Regions from separate parts of the Streptomyces sp. YJ-C3 genome, predicted to be linked through region 1. Evidence: riboswitches for the same ligand, from Rfam matches in the RefSeq annotation. Region 1 holds a riboswitch; each other region holds the start of a gene.
What was found. A riboswitch is a leader RNA that binds a small molecule or an ion and turns the genes downstream of it on or off. The one in region 1 is predicted to bind cyclic di-AMP.
Positions count from the first base shown of each region.

Region 2: linked by a shared signal. The riboswitch ahead of ACVHNB_RS13795 (M23 family metallopeptidase) and the one ahead of ACVHNB_RS09605 (M23 family metallopeptidase) in region 1 are both predicted to bind cyclic di-AMP.
Region 3: linked by a shared signal. The riboswitch ahead of ACVHNB_RS04045 (C40 family peptidase) and the one ahead of ACVHNB_RS09605 (M23 family metallopeptidase) in region 1 are both predicted to bind cyclic di-AMP.

Region 1 covers NZ_CM132685.1:2,163,298-2,170,895, forward strand. Annotated here, with positions in the region: gene ACVHNB_RS09590 (DNA gyrase/topoisomerase IV subunit A) at 1-1,281, opposite strand, end outside; gene ACVHNB_RS09595 (M16 family metallopeptidase) at 1,553-2,908, shown strand; gene ACVHNB_RS09600 (M16 family metallopeptidase) at 2,926-4,293, shown strand; cyclic di-AMP (ydaO/yuaA leader) riboswitch at 4,531-4,695, shown strand; gene ACVHNB_RS09605 (M23 family metallopeptidase) at 4,708-5,496, shown strand; gene ACVHNB_RS09610 (GntR family transcriptional regulator) at 5,720-6,406, shown strand; gene ACVHNB_RS09615 (HPr family phosphocarrier protein) at 6,612-6,893, opposite strand; gene ACVHNB_RS09620 (bifunctional acetate--CoA ligase family protein/GNAT family N-acetyltransferase) at 7,083-7,598, shown strand, end outside.
Region 2 covers NZ_CM132685.1:3,149,665-3,157,262, reverse strand. Annotated here, with positions in the region: gene ACVHNB_RS13810 (STM4012 family radical SAM protein) at 1-477, shown strand, start outside; gene ACVHNB_RS13805 (STM4011 family radical SAM protein) at 486-1,367, shown strand; gene ACVHNB_RS13800 (SGNH/GDSL hydrolase family protein) at 1,339-2,157, opposite strand; gene ACVHNB_RS13795 (M23 family metallopeptidase) at 2,288-3,043, opposite strand; cyclic di-AMP (ydaO/yuaA leader) riboswitch at 3,047-3,232, opposite strand; gene ACVHNB_RS13790 (tyrosine-protein phosphatase) at 3,610-4,407, shown strand; gene ACVHNB_RS13785 (DUF6126 family protein) at 4,413-4,586, opposite strand; gene ACVHNB_RS13780 (helix-turn-helix domain-containing protein) at 4,579-5,214, opposite strand; gene ACVHNB_RS13775 (aspartate aminotransferase family protein) at 5,285-6,670, opposite strand; gene dxs (1-deoxy-D-xylulose-5-phosphate synthase) at 6,667-7,598, opposite strand, start outside.
Region 3 covers NZ_CM132685.1:912,493-920,090, reverse strand. Annotated here, with positions in the region: gene pcrA (DNA helicase PcrA) at 1-1,811, opposite strand, end outside; cyclic di-AMP (ydaO/yuaA leader) riboswitch at 2,215-2,369, shown strand; gene ACVHNB_RS04045 (C40 family peptidase) at 2,377-3,567, shown strand; gene ACVHNB_RS04040 (tellurite resistance/C4-dicarboxylate transporter family protein) at 3,593-4,567, shown strand; gene ACVHNB_RS04035 (hypothetical protein) at 4,545-4,898, opposite strand; gene ACVHNB_RS04030 (C40 family peptidase) at 5,264-6,307, shown strand; gene ACVHNB_RS04025 (sigma-70 family RNA polymerase sigma factor) at 6,342-7,268, shown strand; gene ACVHNB_RS04020 (RNA polymerase sigma-70 factor) at 7,270-7,598, opposite strand, start outside.

The DNA.
Region 1 (7,598 bases):
CAGGGAGAAGCGCTCCATCAGGCGCTCCTTGGCCTGCGCGCTGTTCTCACTGGAGCGGATGAGGCGGATGACCTCGTCGATGTCCAGCAGCGCGACGAGGAGACCCTCGACCAGGTGCAGCCGGTCCCGCTTCTTGGTGCGACGGAACTCGCTGCGGCGGCGCACCACCTCGAAGCGGTGGTCGAGGTAGACCTCGAGCAGCTCCTTGAGACCCAGGGTGAGCGGCTGGCCGTCCACCAGGGCCACATTGTTGATACCGAAGGACTCCTCCATCGGCGTCAGCTTGTACAGCTGCTCCAGGATCGCCTCCGGCACGAAACCGTTCTTGATCTCGATGACCAGGCGCAGGCCGTGCTCGCGGTCGGTGAGGTCCTTCACGTCCGCGATGCCCTGGAGCTTCTTCGAACCGACGAGCTCCTTGATCTTCGCGATGACCTTCTCGGGACCGACCGCGAAGGGCAGTTCGGTGACGACGAGCCCCTTGCGGCGCGCCGTCACGGTGTCCACGGAGACCGTCGCACGGATCTTGAACGTGCCGCGCCCGGACTCGTAGGCGTCCTTGATGCCGGACAGGCCGACGATCCGGCCGCCGGTGGGCAGGTCGGGCCCCGGCACGAACTTCATGAGCGTCTCGAGGTCGGCCCCCGGGTGCTTGATCAAATGCCGCGCGGCGGCGATCACTTCCCCCAGGTTGTGCGGCGCCATGTTGGTCGCCATGCCGACCGCGATGCCCGACGCGCCGTTGACCAGAAGGTTCGGGTACGCCGCCGGGAGAACGAGGGGCTCCTGCTCCTGCCCGTCGTAGTTCGGTGCGAAGTCGACCGTGTTCTCTTCGATCGACTCCGTCATCAGACCGGCTGCCGGGTCCATGCGGCACTCGGTGTACCGCATGGCGGCCGGGCGGTCGTCGTTGCCCAGCGAACCGAAGTTCCCGTGCCCGTCGACCAGCGGTACGCGCATCGAGAACGGCTGTGCCAGACGCACCAGGGCGTCGTAGATCGACGCGTCACCATGGGGGTGCAACTTACCCATGACCTCGCCGACGACACGGGCGCACTTCACATAGCCACGGTCGGGGCGCAGGCCCATCTCGTTCATCTGATAGACGATCCGACGGTGGACGGGCTTCATCCCGTCGCGGGCGTCGGGCAGGGCGCGCGAGTAGATGACCGAGTACGCGTACTCCAGGTAGGAGCCCTGCATTTCGTCGACCACGTCGATGTCGAGGATCTTCTCCTCGAAGTCGTCGGGCGGCGGGGTCTTCGTGCTGCGGCGGGCCATCGCTGCTGCGGCTCCTTCACCAACATGAACGGGTACATGAACGGGAACTGTCGCGGACCATTGTGGACCGCCCCACTGACAACGCTGATCGCGACCCGTCCATACCGGGTGGTTCGCGGCCCGCTCGGGGGCTTCATGCTCGCTTACGGCGTAGCTCGAGCGGGAACTTCGCCAGGTGTCAGCACGCTTGCATACAGTGGCAGGACTGGCAGCAGTTCTGTGTTTTCAGTGTTCGCAGTGTTCTCCGTTCCCCGCGATCGAAGGGACCTACATGCCCATGGGTCACACGGCCACCGCCGAGGCCGGCTCCGGCGGCCTGACAGCGACCGAGCACCGGCTGGCCAACGGCCTGCGTGTGGTGCTCTCCGAGGATCACCTGACCCCGGTCGCGGCGGTCTGCCTCTGGTACGACGTCGGCTCGCGCCACGAGGTCAAGGGCCGTACGGGCCTGGCTCACCTTTTCGAGCACCTGATGTTCCAGGGCTCGAAGCAGGTGCACGGCAACGGTCACTTCGAGCTCGTCCAGGGCGCGGGCGGGTCGCTCAACGGCACGACGAGCTTCGAGCGGACGAACTACTTCGAGACCATGCCCGCCCACCAGCTGGAGCTCGCGCTCTGGCTGGAGGCCGACCGCATGGGCTCGCTGCTGGCCGCCCTCGACGAGGAGTCGATGGAGAACCAGCGGGACGTCGTGAAGAACGAGCGCCGTCAGCGCTACGACAACGTCCCCTACGGCACCGCGTTCGAGAAGCTGACCGCCCTCATGTACCCGGAGGGCCACCCGTACCACCACACGCCCATCGGCTCCATGGCCGACCTGGACGCGGCCACCCTCGAAGACGCGCGGAACTTCTTCCGCACCTACTACGCGCCCAACAACGCGGTGCTCTCCGTAGTGGGCGACATCGACCCCGAGGAGACGCTCGCCTGGGTCGAGAAGTACTTCGGCTCCATCCCCGGCCACGACGGCAAGGCCGCCCCGCGCGACGGTTCCCTGCCCGAGGTGATCGGCGGGCAGCTGCGCGAGGTCGTCGAGGAGGAGGTCCCCGCGCGCGCCCTCATGGCGGCCTACCGGCTCCCGGAGGACGGCACGCGCGCGTGCGACGCCGCCGACCTCGCCCTGACGGTCCTCGGCGGCGGCGAGTCGTCGCGGCTCTACAACCGTCTGGTGCGCCGCGACCGCACCGCCGTGGCCGCCGGGTTCGGACTGCTGCGCCTGGCCGGCGCGCCCTCCCTGGGCTGGCTCGACGTGAAGACCTCCGGAGACGTCGAGGTGCCGGTCATCGAGGCCGCCGTCGACGAGGAGCTCGCCCGGTTCGCCGAGGAGGGTCCCACGCCCGAGGAGATGGAGCGCGCCCAGGCCCAGTTGGAGCGCGAGTGGCTGGACCGGCTCGGCACCGTGGCGGGCCGCGCCGACGAACTGTGCCGCTACGCCGTACTGTTCGGCGACCCGCAGCTCGCGCTCACGGCCGTGCAGCGCGTCCTCGAGGTGACCGCCGAGGAGGTCCAGGAGGTCGCCAAGGCCCGCCTGCGCCCCGACAACCGCGCGGTCCTCGTGTACGAGCCGACGGCCCCCGCCGACCCCGATGACGAGAGCGACGAGAACGACGAGGAGGCGGGCCGGTGACCGAGCAGCTCGCGACCATGGACTTCCACCCCCAGCCGCAGGCCGGCGCGGCCAAGCCGTGGGCGTTCCCCGCCCCGGAGCGCGGCGAGCTCGCCAACGGCCTGACGGTGCTGCGCTGCCACCGTCCCGGCCAGCAGGTCGTCGCCGTCGAGATCAACCTGGACGCGCCGCTGGACGCCGAGCCCGCCGGGCTCGACGGCGTCGCCACGATCATGGCGCGTGCCTTCAACGAGGGCACCGACAAGCACTCCGCGGAGGAGTTCGCGGCGGAACTGGAGCGCTGCGGCGCCACGTTGGACGCGCACGCCGACCACCCCGGCGTCCGCGTCTCCCTGGAAGTGCCGGTCTCCCGCCTCCCCAAGGGGCTGGCCCTGCTGGCCGACGCCCTGCGGGCGCCCGCCTTCGCGGACAGCGAGATCGAGCGCCTCGTCCGCAACCGCCTGGACGAGATCCCGCACGAGAGCGCCAACCCGGCCCGCCGCGCCGCCAAGGAGCTCTCCAGGCAGCTCTTCCCGGCCGGCTCGCGCATGTCGCGCCCGCGTCAGGGCACCGAGGAGACCGTCGCCGCCATCGACGCGGTGGCCGTGCGCGCCTTCTACGAGAAGCACGTACGTCCCGCCACCGGGACCGTCGTCGTGGTGGGCGACCTGACGGGCACCGACCTCGACGCCCTCCTCGCGGACACGCTCGGCGCCTGGACCGGCGACACGAGCGAGCCGCGCCCGGCGCCGCCGGTCACCGCGGACGACACCGGCCGGGTCGTCGTCGTGGACCGTCCGGGAGCGGTGCAGACGCAGCTGCTCATCGGCCGGATCGGGCCCGACAAGCACGACCGCGTGTGGGCGGCGCAGATCCTCGGCACGTACTGCCTCGGCGGCACGCTCACCTCGCGCCTGGACCGCGTCCTGCGCGAGGAGAAGGGCTACACCTACGGTGTGCGGTCCTTCGCCCAGGTGCTGCGGTCCGCGCCCGACGGGACGGGCGCGGCGATGCTCGCCATCAGCGGCTCCGTGGACACGCCGAACACCGGACCCGCGCTCGACGACCTCTGGAAGGTCCTGCGCACGCTGGCCGCCGAGGGCCTCACGGACGCGGAACGCGACACGGCCGTGCAGAACCTGGTGGGTGTGGCCCCGCTGAAGTTCGAGACGGCCGCGGCGGTCGCGGGCACCCTCGCCGACCAGGTCGAGCAGCAGCTGCCGGACGACTTCCAGGCCCGGCTGTACCGCCAACTCGCCGAGACGGGCACCGTGGAGGCCACTGCGGCGGTCGTGAACGCCTTCCCGGCCGACCGGCTGGTGACGATCCTCGTGGGCGACGCCGCGCAGATCGAGGAGCCCGTCAGGGCCCTCGGCATCGGTGAGGTGACCGTGGTCACGGGCTGACCCCCGTCCCGCACGCCGCACGAAGCCCCGATGGTCACGCCGACCACCGGGGCTTCGTGCTGTCGCTCACGTCCGTCCACGACCGACCTTGGATCACGAATGTCCGAATTGGGGCGGAGGTTGCCTGTCTGGTCTGTGGCATGCACTACAAAAGCCGGGATCCGTTTGTTGATTAAAAGATGTCCCGTTTAGCGTCGGTCCGGCTGTCCGCCAGACCTACGTCGCGCCCGCGACACCGGACAGTCATCGCCGAGTCCCCCACGGCGCGAGCCAGGGGAGCCGGGGACCCACCGCAGTCCCTGGGGTGAATCGGACGCTCTTCCCGTACGGGGAGGGTGTCCGTAGGAGACCTTCCTGCTCCGAACCCGTCAGCTAACCCGGTAGGCGAGAGGGAAGGAAAGGACCAGCCACTTCATGGCGTTCACCCGTGCCACCGGGAAGCACCGTCGTCCCAGCCGTCTCACGCGTACCACCGCGCAGGTCGCGGGTGTCGCGGCGATCACCACGACCGGTGTCCTCGGAGGCCTCGCCGCCCCCGCTCTCGCCGCCGACAACGCGGCCGCCGACCAGAACGGCCTGACCCAGGCCATCGCCATCGGCGACTCCCTGGCCGACCAGATCGACGCGCAGGCCTCCGCGCAGAAGAAGGCCGCCGCTGAAGCCGCCGCCAAGAAGAAGGCCGAGGCCGAGGCGAAGAAGAAGGCCCAGGAGGCCAAGCGCGAGGCCGAGGCGAAGGCCAAGAAGGAGCGCGAGGCCAAGGAGCGCGCCGCCCGTGAGGCCGAGCGCAAGCGCCTCAACTCCTTCGTGGCACCGATCACCGGCTCCTACGTCTCCACCGCCTACAAGGCGAGCAGCGGCCTGTGGTCCTCCGGCAGCCACACCGGCATCGACTTCCACGCGGCGAGCGGCACCTCCGTGCACGCCGTGGGCTCCGGCACCGTCGTCGAGGCCGGCTGGGGCGGCGCGTACGGCAACAACATCGTGATCAAGATGAACGACGGCACGTACACCCAGTACGGTCACCTGTCGTCCATCGGTGTCTCCGTCGGCCAGGCCGTCACCCCCGGCCAGCAGATAGGCCTCTCCGGCGCCACCGGCAACGTCACGGGCCCGCACCTCCACTTCGAGGCCCGCACGACCCCCGACTACGGCTCCGACATGGACCCCGTCGCGTACCTCCGCTCGCACGGCGTGAACGTCTGACGCATCCGCAGCAGCAGTCCCCGAAAGCCCCGGCCGCCGAGCCGGGGCTTTCGCGTGTGCACGCTGTTCCTGTCCAAAAAATATCCATGGATTCCGGCCTGCCGTCGGAAATTCAAGGAGGGTGGAATAGAGTCACTGGGCGGGCGCGTCGAACAGGTGTCAATCGCGCTTGCACGGGCGTCAATCGACCGCGTTTCGCGGGGATTAAGGCGGAGGTCGGGTCATGCGCATTCCCGCGCACTCGGTATGCACGGCGATCCGCGACGACATCGTCGCGGGTGTCTACGAGCGCGGCAGCAGGCTCACCGAGGAACTGCTCGCGCGCCGCTACGGGGTCTCGCGCGTCCCGGTCCGCGAGGCGCTGCGCACCCTGGAGGCCGAGGGCTTCGTCGTCACGCGCAGGCACGCGGGCGCGTGCGTGGCCGAACCCACCGAGCAGGAGGCCGCCGACCTGCTGGAGATCCGCATGCTGCTGGAGCCGCTGGGTGCCGCGCGCGCCGCGCAGCGTCGCACCGAGGCCCACCTCAAGGTGCTGCGTGGCCTGGTCAGGCTGGGGCAGGAGCGCTCCAGGCGGGGCCAGAGCGAGGATCTGCGCTCCCTGGGCGGCTGGTTCCACGAGACCCTCGCACAGGCCTCGGGAAGCCCCGGCCTGATCACCCTGCTCACCCAGCTCCGGCACAAGATCGCGTGGATGTACGCCGTCGAGACCCCGGCCCAGCCGGGCGATTCCTGGGCGGAGCACGGCGCCATCGTGGACGCGGTGGCCCGCGGCGACGCCGAGCGGGCCCGCTCCCTGACCGCCCTGCACACCGAGCGCGCCGTCACGGCCCACCGGCTGCGCGTCCCCCGTGCGGGCGACCGTGTGAGGACTTCGCAACATGCCGTAAACACGGCGGGGCTCCAGCATTAACAGGGGGGCCGTATACAAAGAAGTGCGGTATTCATCGAATGAGCCGCGCAGTATCTTTTGCCGCCCTGATTAAAGACGTCCAGTGCGGTGTAATTCTGCTGCCCTATTCGGCGTGCTTGAATTTCGCGCGGTGGTGTCCGAATGCGAAAACGGCGGAGCCGCGCGCCCTCGAAGGGAAACGCGCGGCTCCGCCGAACTGATGGGATCAGACGGTCTCGGGAAGCTCCTCGAGGCCCTCGGAGACCAGCTTCGCCAGACGGTCGAGCGCGGCGTCCGCACCCTCGGCGTCGGAGGCCAGGACGATCTCCTCGCCGCCCTGGGCGCCCAGGCCCAGCACCGCGAGCATGGAGGCGGCGTTGACCGGGTTGCCGTCAGCCTTGGCGATCGTCACGGGGACGCCGGCCGCCGTGGCCGCGCGGACGAAGATGGAGGCGGGGCGGGCGTGGAGGCCCTCGGCCCAGCCGACGTTGACGCGGCGCTCAGCCATGTGATGCTGCCCTTCAGGTGTCTCACGGTTGTCTAGACCATTCTCACACACCGTGGAGCGTGCTCGACGCGGACCCAGGTCCCCTCCGAGCACTGCCCTTCGGCCTTCCATAGCCTGCCTCCCACGCGCGCGGGCCGCGACCCGTACGACTGTCGCCCGCTTGTCGGTGGCCAGCCCTACCCTTGCGGCATGGAGACCCCGTCGGACCGGCACGCCTACCCCGCCCACTGGGAGGCCGACGTCGTGCTGCGCGACGGCGGCACCGCCCGGATCAGGCCCATCACCACCGACGACGCCGAGCGCCTGACCAGCTTCTACGAGCAGGTCTCGGACGAGTCGAAGTACTACCGCTTCTTCGCGCCCTACCCCCGTCTGTCCGACAAAGACGTCCACCGCTTCACCCATCACGACTACGTGGACCGCGTCGGCCTGGCCGCCACGGTGGGCGGCGAGTTCATCGCGACCGTCCGCTACGACCGGATCGACCCGAACGGCAGACCCGCCTCCGCGCCCGCCGACGAGGCCGAGGTCGCCTTCCTCGTGCAGGACGCCCATCAGGGGCGCGGCGTGGCGTCCGCCCTTCTGGAGCACATCGCCGCCGTCGCCCGGGAGCGCGGCATCCGCCGGTTCGCCGCCGAGGTGCTCCCCGCCAACACCAAAATGATCAAGGTGTTCACGGACGCCGGATACACCCAGAAGCGCAGC
Region 2 (7,598 bases), 990 kb from region 1:
GCCCCGGCGCAGGGCCCGGACGACTACGCCTGCCAGACCGACGGCATGATCGGCCTGGGCTGCGGCGCCCGCTCGTACACCTCGTCGCTGCACTACTCCTTCGAGTACGCCGTCGACATGCGGGAGATCCGCGCGATCATCGACGGCTACACGGCCACCGCCGCCGAGGAGTTCGCGCGGGCGCGGCACGGCCGCCGGGTCGACGGGCGGGAGGCGCGCCGCCGTCATCTGCTGCAGTCGCTGCTGCAGGCCGAGGGCATGCCGCTGGACGACTACCGGCTCCGGTTCGGCGCCGGCCCGTTCGACGACTTCGCGGCCGAGCTCGCGGCGTTCGCCGCGCGCGGCTGGCTGGAGCCGTGGGACGACGGGGAGCGGCTGCGGCTGACGCCCGAGGGCCTGGCGTACTCGGACGCGCTCGGGCCGGAGCTGTTCTCCCCCGAGGTGCGCGCCGCGATGGCCGCGTACGAGCCGAGGTGAGCGGGCCGATGGACCTGACGCTGCTGTACCGGGGGCCGCTGTCCTCGTGCGACTACGACTGTCCGTACTGCCCGTTCGCCAAGCGCCGCGACTCCACCGCGCAGCTGCGCGCGGACCGCGCGGCGCTGGAGCGGTTCTCCGGCTGGGTGGCCGGGCAGCGCGAGGACCGGCTGTCCGTCCTGTTCACGCCGTGGGGTGAGGGGCTGGTGCGGTCCTGGTACCGGAAGGCGATGGTCGAGCTCTCGCACCAGCGGCACGTCGCGCGCGTCGCCATCCAGACGAATCTGAGCTGCCGCACGGAGTGGCTCGCCGACGCCGACCTGGACGCGCTCGCCCTGTGGTGCACGTTCCACCCGGGGCAGACGCCCTACGAGCGGTTCCTCGGCAAGACGCGGGAACTGGCGCGGCGCGGGGTGCGGTTCAGTGTCGGCGTGGTCGGCCTCCCGGAGCATCTGGAGCAGGCCCGTACGCTGCGCAGGGCGCTGCCGTCCGAGGTGTACCTGTGGGTGAACGCGGCGGAGGGCCGTACGTACACGGACGAGGAGGCCGCGGCCTGGACGGCCGTCGACCCCCTCTTCCCGTACAGCAGGCATCCGCACCGCTCGGCCGGGCTGCCCTGCCGGACCGGTTCCTCGGTCGTCTCGGTGGACGGCGAGGGCACGGTGCGCCGCTGTCACTTCGTCCGGGCCGAGCTGGGCAACCTGTACGACGGTTCCTGGCGCGCGGCGCTCGGACCCCGGGCATGCCCGCTGGCGGTCTGCGACTGTCACATCGGCTACGTCCACCTGGAGACGCTGCCGCTGTACGACGTCTTCGCGGGCGGGGTCCTGGAGCGGATACCGGCGGCGCCGGTTCAGGCGGTCAGGACGCCGATTCCAGGTGCGCCTTGATGATGTGCGGGTCCACGAACCCCTTGGCCTCCACGCGGTCCCCGGAGGACTCCCCGCGCAGCCGCCGGCCGATCCACGGCACCAGGAACTCCCGGGCCCAGTGGATGTCGTCGCGCCGCACCTCGAACGTGCCGCGCGGCGGGAGCAGCGGCCAGGGCTGCTCCGGGTCGGCGGGCACGTCGACGCCGAGCATCTGCCCGGCGCGCAGCGCGACGCGGGTGTGTCCTTCGGCGGAGAGGTGCAGCCGGTCCTCGTCCCAGGCCCTGCGGTCCTGGATGGACTTCAGCGACCACAGGTCGAGCATCGTGCAGCCGTGCCGGTCGGCGATGGCCCGTACGTGCATGTTGTACGTGGCGATCTTGCCGCGCAGATGCTTGAGGACGGCCACGTCGCGGGTGTCGAAGCCGGTGGCGACCATGACGGTCCCGGCGGCCTCGGTCAGGCGCACCACGGCCTTCTCGAAGCGCTCGGCCACGTCGTCCGGGTCGGTGCCGGGGCGGATGATGTCGTTCCCGCCGGCGACCAGGGACACCAGGTCGGGGGCGAGCTCGACGGCCCGCGGGATCTGGTCCTCGACGATCTGGTCGATGAGCTTGCCGCGCACGGCGAGGTTCGCGTACTGGAAGGTGTCCTCGGGGACGCGGTCGTCCAGGAGGACGGCGAGCCGGTCGGCCCATCCGACGAAGTTCCCGTCGGGCCCGGGGTCCCCGACGCCTTCGGTGAAGCTGTCCCCCACCGCCGCGTAGGACCGAATCGTGCCGCCGCTGAGTGATCTCGATTCGTTTGCCACGACCACACATCTTTCACCCTCGGTTGTGACCTACGCGACCGTAGCCAGGGGTTGACGCGTGGTGAGAAAACCCACTCGGCGCCCGGGGAATATCCCCGGGCGCCGAGAAGATCGCGCGTGGTGCCGCGGCTCAGACGTTGACGCCGTGCTCGCGCAGGTACGCCAGCGGGTCGATGTCGGAGCCGTAGCTCGGCGACGTACGGATCTCGAAGTGCAGGTGCGGTCCGGTGACGTTGCCGGTCGCGCCGGAGAGGCCGATCTGCTGGCCCGCGGTGACGGTCTGCCCGGAGGAGACGCCGACCGACGACATGTGGGCGTACTGCGAGTAGCGGCCGTCGGCGTGCTGGATGACGACCTCGTTGCCGTAGGCGCCGTCCCAGCCGGCGGAGACGACGGTGCCGGCGCCGACCGCCTTGATCGAGGTGCCGGTGGGCACGACGAAGTCGGTGCCGGTGTGGTAGCCGCTGGACCACATCGAGCCGGACTGGTGGTAGGGCGTGCCACTGGTGCCGTCGACGGGCTTCACGTAGTCGGCCGTGGTGGTGCTCGCCTGCGTGGCCGTGGTGGTGGCGCTCTTGGCCGCGGCGCCGTCCAGCGTGAGCTTCATGCCGGGCTTGATGAGGCCGGAGTCGGAGCCGACGACGTCTTTGTTGGCCTGGTAGAGCTTCTTCCAGCCGCCGTCGACGTCCTGCGCCTTGGCGATCTTGGAGAGCGTGTCACCGGCCTTGACCGTGTAGGTCTTCGCGGCGGTGTCGGCGGTCGCCGCGTGGGCGCCGGTGGCGCCGATGAGCGGCAGGGCGAGCGCGGCCCCGCCGGCCGAGGCGACGGCGGCGGCGCGCGTGACGCGCTGGGACTTCGGGCGGCGGTGCTTTCCCTTGGCGGGCATGGCGGATTTCCTCTCCGTCGCCTGCGAGGTGAGCTGTCGGGTTCGGGCTGGAGTTGCCCGGCCGCGCCCGGTGTACGAGCACGACTTCACCCCTAGCCGCATGGGGAATTCCCTCGGCGGCGTACTGCCTGTGGGTCCCCCGCTCCTGCCGTCACGGGTCGTGGTTCGGAGTCCGGGCGGTGGCAGGACTAGGCGTTCCGCCCGGATTGAAGGGTGACCGTAAGGCAGCACGAAAGGCGGCGACAAGCATCGAATTGACTTATGGTGCCGCTTTCTTGATCGACTGAGAGCTTTCTGTGTCACCCTGCGTCGACGGTCGCGCTTTACCGGCGCCATACCTTCAAGAAAATCAAGGGAATTCCCGAGAGGTGGATTCGAGGCGACCGCCACGCACCGTCACGGCTATGAGCCTGCTCACGCGCCCGGCCACAATCTCCCTTCCCTTGCGGATAGTTGGCGCATAAATACCTAAAACGGACACATGGTTGGCGCCGGAATCCATGTCGTATCGTCGGGAGCGCGCCCGCCGGCGAGCAACGCCGGTGATCCGACCGGGAGGAGCCCCCGTGACGCAGCACGCCCCGTCCACCGAGCCCGAGCTGTCCGGAGTGCGCAACTTCCGCGATGTGGGCGGCCTGCCGACGGTGGACGGCCGGAGCGTGCGGCCGGGCGTGCTCTACCGCAGCGGCCATCTCGCCCACGCCACCGCCGAGGACGCGGCGTTCCTCGCCGGGCTCGGCCTGCACACCGTCTTCGACTTCCGCAACGCCGCGGACCAGCGGCTGGAGGGCGCCGACGTCGAGCTGCCCGGCGTGCGCAATGTGAACCTGCCGCTGTCCGACCCGGCGGACGGCGCCGAGTTCTGGCAGATGGTCCGCGACGGCGACATAGAGCAGCTGCGGTCCCTGCTGTCCGAGGGCCGCGCCGCGGACCGCATGATCACGTCGTACCGCTCGATCATCACCCAGCGCACCGCCGAGCACAGCCGCGTGCTGCGCTCGATCGCCGAGGACAGCGTCCCCGCCCTGATGCACTGTGCGGCGGGCAAGGACCGGGCGGGGCTGTCGATCGCGGTGACGCTGCTCGCCGTCGGCGTGGAGCGCGACGCGATCGAGGCGGACTACCTGGAGTCGAACGCGAAGCACCGCCGCTACAAGGTGCGCCGCAGCGGCACGTCCGCCGACGCCTACTCCCCCGAGGTCATGGAGCTGCTCAGCCCGCTCTTCGACGCTCGCTCCACGTACCTGCACGCGGCCTTCGACACCATCGAGCAGACCTGGGGCGGCACGGACCGCTACTTCGAGGAGGGCCTGGGGCTCACCGCGGCCGAGCGCGACCGGCTGCGCGAGCGGCTCCTGGTCTGACCCGGCTACTCGCCCCCGCCCAGCGTGAACAGCAGGTAGATGAAGGCGGCGAGGGCGTGCCCCGCGAAGACGTACACGAGGACCCGGACCCAGATGCCGCGCGGCAGCTTGTCCTCGATGTCCCGCCGGGCGGGCTGTTCCCCGGCGGTGGGCTCGGTCGCGTCGCTCATGTCAGTCATGTCGGGCCTCCCGGGCCGGACCGGCCGCCGGGCCGAGGCACAGCGCGGCGGTCGGGCTCTGCAGCAGGGTGTGTACGAAGAGGAGCTCGGCCCCGCCCGGGTCCCCCGCGGCGATCCGGTGCGGGGTGAGCGAGTCGAAGTGCGCGCTGTCCCCGGGGTCGAGCCGGTAGGACGTGTCCCCCAGGCGCAGCCGCAGCCGCCCTTCGAGGACGTAGAGCCACTCCTCGCCGGGGTGGACGCGCACGATGTCGCCCTGCGAGCCGTACGGCACGTGGACCCGCAGCGCCTGCATGCCGCGGCCGGGGGAACCGGCCTGGAAGTACGTCCAGCCGCCGGCCTCGGTCGCCTCCATGTCCCGGGCGCGGACGACCGCGTCCCGGTCGGCGGGGGTCTCGCCGAGCAGTTCGGAGACCGTCGTACCGTAGATGCGGGCGAGGGCGAGCAGCATCGGCAGCGAGGGCTGGCGCTGACCGGTCTCCAGGCGCGACAGATGCGCGGGCGACAGACCGGCGGAGCGGGCCGCGGCCTCCAGCGTGAGGGCGGCACGGCGGCGCAGGGCACGCAGCTGGGGCGCGACGGCGGGCAGCTCCGGGGGCTCCGGAACCTCCTTCGGGAGGGCAGGGCTCATACGGTCGATTCAGCCAGAGCCCTGCCCGAGGGGCAAATTTATTGCCTCAGAGGCAAACCGTTCCGGGCGGTCAGCGGTTGGCGACCGCCTGCTTGATCAGGGTCTTGCTGAAGTCCCACATCAGCCCGCCGCCACTGTGCGCGTCGTCCATCACGGCGGTGAACGCCGCCACGAACCGCTCGACGTCGGCCTCGTCCACCACGAGCGGCGGGATCAGCTTGATGACTTCGAGGTGGTCGCCGGAGACCTGGGTGAGGATCCGGTGCTTCTGCAGCAGCGGCACGACGACCATCTGGGCGAACAGGCCCTTGCGGGCGGCCTGCAGCATGGTCCAGCGGCTGCGCAGCTTGAGTGACCTGGGCCGGCCGAACTCGATGCCGATCATCAGGCCGCGCCCGCGGATGTCGCTCAGCAGCTCGTAGCGGTCGACGAGCGCGGTGAGCCGGGTCTTCAGCAGCTCGCCCATGGCCCGGGCGTTCGCGACGGTCTCCTCGTCCTCCATGACGGAGAGCACCGCGAGCCCGGCGGCCATGGCCTGCGCGTTGGACCCGAAGCTCGCCGAGTGGACGAGGACGCGGTCCATGGACGAGTAGACCTTCTTGAAGATCCAGTCCTTGCCGAGCGTCGCCCCGACCGGCACGTACCCGCCGGACAGCGCCTTGGCCACGCACACGAGGTCCGGCTCGACGCCGTCCTCGTGCTGGTACGCGTAGAAGTCGCCGGTGCGGCCGAGGCCGGTCTGCACCTCGTCGGCGATCAGCAGCGCCTTGTGCCTGTGCAGGAGTTCCTGCGCGGCCCGCAGATAGCCGGGCGGCGCCTCGTGCACGCCCTTGCCCTGGATCGGCTCGACGATGAGCGCCGCGACGTCGCCCTTCTTCAGCTCCTTCGCGAGCGCGTCGAGATCGCCGAGCGGCACGGGGGTGTCGGGCAGCAGCGGCGCGAAGCCGTCACGGAACCCGTCCTCGCCGTTGACCGACAGCGAGCCGGTGGTCAGGCCGTGGAAGGCGTGCGAGCAGTACAGGACGCGCGGCTTCCCGGTGGCGTAGCGGGCGAACTTCAGCGCGGTCTCCACCGCCTCCGTGCCGCTGTTGCCGAAGAACACCCGGTCCAGGTGCGGGCTGTGCGTCAGCAGCTTCTCGGCGAGCAGGCCCGGCAGCGGCTGGCAGTCGAACCGGGTCAGATCGGCGAGCGAGGCGTCGAGCACGTCGTGCAGCGCCTTGCGGACGACGGGGTGGTGGCGGCCCAGGCCCATGACGCCGAAACCGGCGAGCATGTCGAGGTGGTCGTTGCCGTCCGCGTCCCAGAAGTGCGCGCCCTCGGCCCGCTCGTACACCTTGTCGAAGCCGATGGTGTGGAGCATCTTCGGCAGCTGGTGGTTGAGGTACTTGGCGTGCAGCTCGTACCGTTCGGCACCGCGCTCGGCCAGCAGCGTGCCGAGGTCGAACTCCTTGCTCATACGTCGTTCTCCTTGCCGGCCACGGGCGGCCTGACGGCTTTCAGGTTCAGGGAGGCGCTGATCCGCCCCGCGATCTCCACGGGCGTCAGGCCGATGTCGGCGAGCACCTCGCCCCGCTTGGCGTGCGCCAGGAACTGTTCGGGAATCCCGAACCGCCGTACGGGCACGTCGACTTCGGCCTCCCCGAGCGCGAGCGCGACGGCCGAGCCGACGCCGGCCGCCTTGCTGTTGTCCTCGACGACGGCGACGAGCTCGTGGGCGGCGGCCAGCGGAGCGAGATCGGGGTCGACCGGCTTGACCCACCGCGGGTCCACGACCGTGCAGGCGATGCCCCGTGCCTCCAGCAGCTCGGCGGCCTGCAGGCACACGGGCGCCATCACGCCCACGGACACGAGCAGCACCCGCGGCTCGTCGGCCCGGTGCAGCACGTCGATCCCGCCGATCCGGTCGACGGCCTCGATCGAGGCGCCCACGGATTCCTTGGGGAAGCGCAGCATGGTCGGCGCGTCGTCGACGGCGACGGCCTCCCGCAGCTGCGCCCGGAGCTGGTCGGCGTCGCGCGGCGCGGCGATCCGCAGGCCGGGCACGACCTGGAGCACGGACAGGTCCCACATGCCGTTGTGCGAGGCGCCGTCGACGCCGGTCACCCCCGCGCGGTCGAGCACGAAGGTCACTCCGCACTGGTGCAGCGCGACGTCCATCAGCAGCTGGTCGAAGGCGCGGTTGAGGAAGGTCGCGTAGACCGCGACCACCGGGTGCAGACCGCCGGTGGCGAGTCCGGCGGCCGACACGGCGGCGTGCTGCTCGGCGATCCCGACGTCCCACACCCGGCCCGGGAACTCCTCGGCGAACTTCGTCAGCCCCACCGGGTGCAGCATGGCCGCGGTGATCGCGACGACGTCCTCGCGCTCCCGGCCGATCCGCGCGA
Region 3 (7,598 bases), 1.3 Mb from region 1:
TCGGCCGCCGCGCCGGACTCCTGCTCGAATTCCAGGGCGACGGCGGCGAGCTCCTGAAGGTTCTCGATGCGGGTCTCGTCCTGCGGGTCCGTGGAGGACTGCAGCTCGGCGAGGTACCCGGTGCGCTCCAGGACGGCCTCCAGGACCGTGGCCGGGCCGGCGCCCGACTCCACGATGGTCCGCAGGTCCTCCATGAGGGTGTTGAACCGCTTCACGGCGTTCGTCGAGCGGGCCGCCATGCCGTACGCCTCGTCGACGCGGCGCAGTGCCTGCGGGAAGGAGATCTTCTCGCGCTGCGACAGTGCGTCGATCATGGCCTCGGCTCGGTCGCCGATGCCGCGCTTGGGCACGTTCAGGATGCGGCGCAGCGGGACGGAGTCCTCGGGGTTCGACAGGACCCGCAGGTAGGCGAGGACGTCCCGGACCTCCTTGCGCTCGTAGAAGCGGACGCCGCCGACGACCTTGTAGGGCAGGCCGACGCGGATGAAGATCTCTTCGAAGACACGGGACTGCGCGTTCGTCCGGTAGAAGACGGCGACGTCGCCGGCCTTCGCGTCGCCCGCGTCCGTGAGCCGGTCGATCTCCTCGGCGACGAACTGGGCCTCGTCGTGCTCGGTGTCCGCGACGTAGCCGGTGATCTGGGCGCCCGCGCCCGCGTTGGTCCACAGGTTCTTGGGGCGGCGCGACTCGTTGCGCTCGATGACCGCGTTGGCCGCGGAGAGGATCGTCTGGGTGGAGCGGTAGTTCTGCTCCAGCAGGATCGTCGTCGCGTCCGTGTAGTCCTCCTCGAACTGGAGGATGTTGCGGATCGTGGCGCCGCGGAACGCGTAGATGGACTGGTCGGCGTCACCCACGACGCAGAGCTCGGCGGGGTCCGCGTCGTTGCCCTCCGCGTCCTGGGCCGGGCCGACGAGCTCGCGCACCAGCGCGTACTGCGCGTGGTTCGTGTCCTGGTACTCGTCGACCAGGACGTGGCGGAAGCGGCGGCGGTAGTGCTCGGCGACGTCGGGGAACGCGCGCAGCAGGTTCACCGTCGTCATGATCAGGTCGTCGAAGTCCAGCGCGTTGGCCTCGCGCAGCCGCGACTGGTACATCGCGTAGGCCTGGGCGAGCGTCTTCTCGAATCCGTCGGCGGCCTGGCCGGCGAAGTCCTCCTCGTCGATCAGCTCGTTCTTCAGGTTCGAGATCTTGGCGCTGAAGGACTTCGGCGGGAACTTCTTCGGGTCGAGGTCCAGGTCGCGGCAGACCAGGGCCATCAGGCGCTTGCTGTCGGCGGCGTCGTAGATCGAGAACGACGAGGTGAAGCCGAGCTTCTTCGACTCGCGGCGCAGGATGCGCACGCAGGCGCTGTGGAAGGTCGAGACCCACATGGCGTTGGCGCGCGGGCCGACGAGGGACTCGACGCGCTCCTTCATCTCGCCCGCGGCCTTGTTCGTGAACGTGATCGCGAGGATCTGGCCGGGGTGCACGCCGCGCTCGGCCAGCAGGTAGGCGATGCGGTGGGTGAGGACGCGGGTCTTGCCGGAGCCGGCGCCCGCGACGATGAGCAGCGGGGTGCCACCGTGCACGACGGCCGCCCGCTGGTTCTCGTTCAGCCCGTCGAGGAGGGCCGCCGGGTCGAGGGCCGGGCGGGGGGCGCCGTCGCGGTAGTAGGCGTCCCTGGCCGGGGGCACGTCGAACTTCCCGCCGAACAGGTCGTCCGGGATCGGCTCCGGCGCGGGGCCGTCGTGCTCGTCCTCGGGCGGCGGCGGGGGCTCCTCCGCGCCGCGCTGGAGGCTGGCCAGGAAGTTGTCGTCAAAGAGGCTGCTCATCGCTCTACGAGTCTAGGCCGCCCCACTGACACCCCGCCGCCGCCTTCACCACACCGCCCGTCCGAGCAGGTCAGCGGCTTCGGAACGCGCGGGTCGGCCGGGCCCGGACACCGGACGCCCCCTCGTCACACTCCATGACGACACCTTCACAAATAGTGAGTGAAGCCCACACACTCCCGCATCCCCGACAAGCGCATGGACGAAATGCGAACAAATCGCCGCAGACCATGAGGGGTTGGCCGCATACGGCCAGGTGCGGGGCCGCGGAGTCGCCAAGGTCACGAAAATGTATCGGGCATATCGAACATCAACCTTCACAGCAGCAACACGAGTTGGCTACGGTGCTGCGCGGGCAGCCCGTCCCCCCGCTCGCGAACAACGCGGCGACCGGGCAGCCCCCGCTGAGTTCCGTACGCCGAGAGGCAGGGAACCGGGGACCCAACCGACCTTGGGGTGAATCGGCTCAACGGCCCGGCACCATCGGGCAGTTGACCGTAGGGCAGCCTTCCGTACGCCCGAACCCGACAGCTAACCCGGTAGGCGGACCACGGAAGGAGTCGCCTCCTTGGCGTCGCACCGCAAGCCGCGCACCCGCTCCCGGATGTCGGGCGGCCTTCGCACCACCCCCGCGGTCGGGATCACGACCGCCGCCCTCACCTCGGTGGCCCTGCTCTCGCAGACGGCACAGGCCGCCCCCGCGCAGCCGGCCAGGCCGAGCCTCGAAGAGGTGCAGAAGAAGGTCGACACCCTGTACCGGCAGGCCGAGGTCGCCACGCAGAAGTACAACTCCGCCAAGGAGCAGACCGACAGCAAGAAGAAGCAGGTCGACCAGCTCCTCGACGACATCGCGCAGCGCACCGAGAAGATGAACGCGGCCCGCCAGGACCTGGGCCGGTTCGCCGCCGAGCAGTACCGCTCGGGCGGGGTCAGCGACACCGCGACGATGTTCCTCGCCGACGACCCCGAGGACTACTTCGCGCAGAACCACCTGATGAGCCGGATGACCGCCAGCCAGAAGAAGGCGGTCGACGACTACCAGGAGCAGCAGCGCGCGACCGCGAAGAAGCGCACCGAGGCGCAGGAGAACCTCCAGCAGCTCACCTCCTCGCAGACCGAGCTGAAGACCTCGAAGCAGAGCGTGCAGTCCAAGCTCTCCGACGCGCGCCGGCTGCTGTCCGAGCTGACGGCCGAGGAGAAGCAGCGGCTCGCGGCGATCGAGAAGAAGAAGGAAGAGGCGGCCCGCAAGAAGGCCGCCGAGCTCGCCCAGAAGCAGAAGGCCGAGGAGGAGCAGAAGCGGAAGGCGGCCGAGGAGGCGGCCCGGCAGGAGGACGGCTCGGGTACGTCGTCCGGATCGGGGTCCGGCTCGTCCGGCTCGTCCGGCTCGTCGTCGACCTACGCGGCCAAGGCGGCGAAGGCGCTGGCGTTCGCCAAGTCCCAGGAGGGCAAGCCGTACGTGTGGGGCGCCACGGGCCCGGACTCGTACGACTGCTCGGGGCTGACCCAGGCGGCCTGGAAGGCGGCGGGCATCTCGCTGCCGCGCACCACCTGGGACCAGGTGGAGGTCGGCACGACCGTCCCGCTCTCCGACATCCAGCCGGGTGACCTGGTCTTCTTCTACGACGACATCAGCCACGTCGGCCTCTACCTCGGCGACGGCATGATGATCCACGCGCCGAAGCCGGGGGCGTACGTCCGCGAGGAGTCCATCTACTACGACGGCACGGGGTCGATCCACAGCGTGGTGCGCCCCGCCTGACCGGATCCGCGGTTACGTTCGGGCGGTGCAGCACCGCCCGGACGTGATCCCGCAGTCCTTCTGGTCCCAGCTCCCGCCCGCCGCCGGTGCCGCCGTGATGGCGACCGGCATCGTCTCGGTCGGGTTCCGGCTGACCGGGTACGCCGTCCTGTCCGGTGTCTTCCTGGTCCTTGCCGCGGCGCTCTGGGCGGTGCTGGCCTGCGATTTCCTGCTCCGTCTCGTCCGCGACCGCGGCCGCTGGGAGCGCGAGGCGGACACGCCGCCCGCGCTGACCGCGGTCGCGGCGACGTGCGTCCTCGGCACCCGGCTCTCGCTGGCGGGCCTGCAGGCGCTCGCCGAGGCGCTGCTGGTGATCGCCGCGCTCGTGTGGCCCGTGCTGCTCCTCGCCGTCGTCCGCCACTGGAAACCGCGGATGCCGGGGCTCGTCTTCCTCGTCTGCGTGGCGACCCAGAGCCTGGCCGTGCTCGGGGCGACGCTGTCGGCGGAGCTGGGCGTGGCCTGGCTCGGCCACGCGGCGGTGGTGGTGTTCTGGTGCGGGATCGTGCTGTACGTCGTCGCGTTCGCCCGGTTCGACCGCCGGCAGGTGTTCGAGGGGGCCGGGGACCACTGGATCGCGGGCGGGGCGCTGGGGATCTCGGCGCTCGCGGCGGCCCGGCTGGTGCTCGCCGGGCGGGCCGGTGACCTCTGGAACTCCGACGTCACCGGGGTGCTGCGCGACATGTGCGGGGTGCTGCTCGCGCTCGACCTGGCCTGGTACGTGGTGCTCGCGGTGGCGGAGGTGCTGGAGCCGCGGTTCACGTACGACGTGCGGCGCTGGTCGACGGTGTTCCCGATGGGGGTGACGGCCGTGGCCACGCTCTCCGTGGCCACCGCCGTCGAGACGTCCTGGCTCAAGGGGCCGGGACAGGTGCTGTTGTGGATCGCGGTGGCCGTCTGGCTGGTCACCGCGGTGGGGGCGGCCCGCTCGGCCGGGGCCGTCAGGTCCAGAGCACGGCGATGAAGATGTTGGCCACGGTGAGGCCGCCGACCGCCGCGAACAGGCCCTTCTCCGCCTTCTCCTCGTCGCGCTTCACGTAGACGATGCCGAGGATGACGATCAGGATCGCCAGCTTCACGCCGATCTTGATGTTGTTCACGGTGTTGTCGTCGGCCTGATGGAGGCCGACCAGGGCGACACCGGTCACCAGCATGGTCAGGGCGCCGTGCAGCATGGCCTTGTTGAAGCGGGCCGTGCCCTGCCCCATCGCCGACATCTGCGTGAGGAAGCCGCCGAGCAGCGAGGCGATGCCGATGATGTGCAGGCCGACGAAGAGATGGATGAGTACGTCCATGCTGCGGAGCCTAACGGGACGCCCGTGTCGTCCCGACACCGATCCCCCGTAGCCCTCGCGGACGACTTCGGGCCGCTTCGGGCCACTACGCGCACCTGTCCATCACTCTCTGCCACCAGCCGTAACAAACAAGCCAGTTCCTAACAATCCGGCGCCAACCCGTTACGCAGAGGTTTAGCGTCCTTCCTCAGGTGACCGGCTCCCCACCGCCGCCCGGGCCAGGGGCGGCAGTCGGACACCACCGCCGAGAAAGGTCCGGCGGCGGCCCGCTCCCCCTGTGCGGGCCGCCGCCGGACGCGCGATCGGCGCCCCTCACGCAGCAGTACGTGCAGGCAGGCAGTACGACCGGAAGGACGTGGCACTTCGTGCCGGCAGCGCATCGCAAGCCGAAACAGCGTTCGTTCAGTGGCAGTACGGTCCGCACCGCGGCCACCCTCGCTCTCGCCTCCGCGGCGACCACCATCGCCTTCGACGGCGGTGCGGCGCACGCGGAGCCGAACCTCAGCCCCGCTCAGGTGAAGGCGAAGGTCGACAGGCTCTACCAGGAGGCGGAGGTCGCCACCGAGAAGTACAACGGCGCGAAGGAGAAGGCGGGCAAGGCCCGCAAGAAGGTGGACTCGCTGCAGGACGAGGCGTCCCGCCGGACGGAGTCGCTCAACACGCAGCGCCAGCAACTGGGTGCGGTCGCGGCGGCGCAGTACCGCACGGGCGGCGTGGACCCGTCCGTACAGCTGCTGCTGTCCTCCACGCCCGACCGCTATCTCGACGAGGCGTCCTTCACGAACCGCGTCGGCACCCGCCAGGCCGCCACGATCACCCGCGTCCGCAAGGAGCTGCGCGAGATCGACCAGCTGCACACCCAGGCCGACGGCTCCCTCTCCGAACTGCGAGCCAAGCAGAAGGAGTTGGAGAAGCAGAAGAAGACGGTGACGAAGAAGCTGGCGGACGCCCGGCAGCTGCTCGACCGGCTCACCCCGGCGGACCGGGACCTCACCACGGCCGACGGCGGCGACCGCGCCTCCCGCTCCACGCCCCGGGGGAAGGTGGGCACGGCCCCCAACTCCCGTGCCCAGGCGGCCATCGCCTTCGCACACAACGCGCTCGGCAGCCCGTACGTCTGGGGCGCCACCGGCCCGAACGCCTTCGACTGCTCGGGCCTGACGCAGGCCGCGTACCGCTCGGCGGGCGTCTCGCTGCCGCGCACCACGTACGCGCAGATCAACGCGGGGCAGCGGGTCTCGAAGTCCCAACTGCAGCCGGGCGACCTGGTGTTCTTCTACTCCGGCATCAGCCATGTCGGGCTCTACATCGGCAACGGGCAGATGATCCACGCGCCGAACCCGAGCGCGCCCGTGCGGATCGCGCCGATCGACCAGATGCCGTTCGCCGGGGCCACGCGGGTTTCCTGAGATCCCGGCCGTGCCGCCGTGTTGTACTGCTGCCGTGACGGACAAGGACCCGATACGGGCGACGGGCACGGCGGCGCGGCTCACGGAGCGGTTCGAGGAGCAGCGGCCCCGGCTGCGCTCGGTGGCGTACCGGATTCTCGGTTCGCTCAGCGAGGCCGACGACGCCGTCCAGGAGGCCTGGATCCGCGCCGACCGCGCGGACACCGACGAGGTCGGCAACCTCGCCGGCTGGCTGACCACCGTCGTCGCCCGGGTCTGCCTCAACATGCTGCGGTCCCGCGCCACGCGCCACGAGACCCCGCTAGACGAGCGGCCCGCCGACCCGGCGCTCGGCCCCGACGAGCAGGGCCATCCCGAGGAGGAGGCCCTGCTCGCGGACGAGGTGGGGGTGGCGCTCCTGGTCGTCCTGGACACGCTGTCGCCGGCGGAGCGGGTCGCGTTCGTCCTGCACGACACGTTCGCGGTGCCGTTCGAGCAGATCGCGCCGCTCCTCGACCGCTCCCCCGCCGCCGTGCGCCAGCTCGCCAGCCGGGCCCGGCGCCGGGTGCGGGGCGCGGAGCCCGCCTCCGGCTCGGACCCGGCGCTGCGCCACCGGGTCGTCGAGGCCTTCCTCGCCGCCACGCGCGGCGGTGACTTCGAGGCGCTGCTGGCGCTGCTCGCCCCGGATGTCGTGCTGCACGCCGACCGGGCCGTCATCCCCACGCCCGAGCCGGTCACGCTGGCCGGCGCGCGGGCCGTGGCCGAGAGCGCGATGGCGGCGGTGGCGCGGGCGCGGCTCACCGGGGTCGCGCTCATCGACGGCGTGCCGGGCCTGGTCATGGCGGTCCACGGCCGCCTCGCCCTGGTCCTCAGGTTCACGTTCGGGCCCGCCGGATCGGGGGACATCGCGGCGATCCATGTGGTGGCCGAGCGCGCGGAGCTGGCGCAGCTGGAGATCGAACTCCCGTGCGTCACCGGCTGATTCAGCGGCTCACGGGGGTCTCCCGCTCCACCCGCGACAGCTTCTCGGGGTTGCGCACGGCGTAGAGGCCGGTGACGAGGCCGTCGTCGATGCGCACCGCGAGGACGGCCACGATCTCGTCGCCGATCCGGAGCGTCAGCGCCGGGGCGCCGTTGAGGCGGGTCTGCTGCGCCGTCACCAGGGCGATGAACCGGCTCAGCACGGGGGCCACGTTCTCGATCCCCACGACGGGCTCCAGCGCGGCCCGGACGACTCCGCCGCCGTCGCCCAGGAAGACGACGTCCGGGGCGAGGATGTCGAGCAGGCCCTGCAAGTCCCCTGTGTCGACGG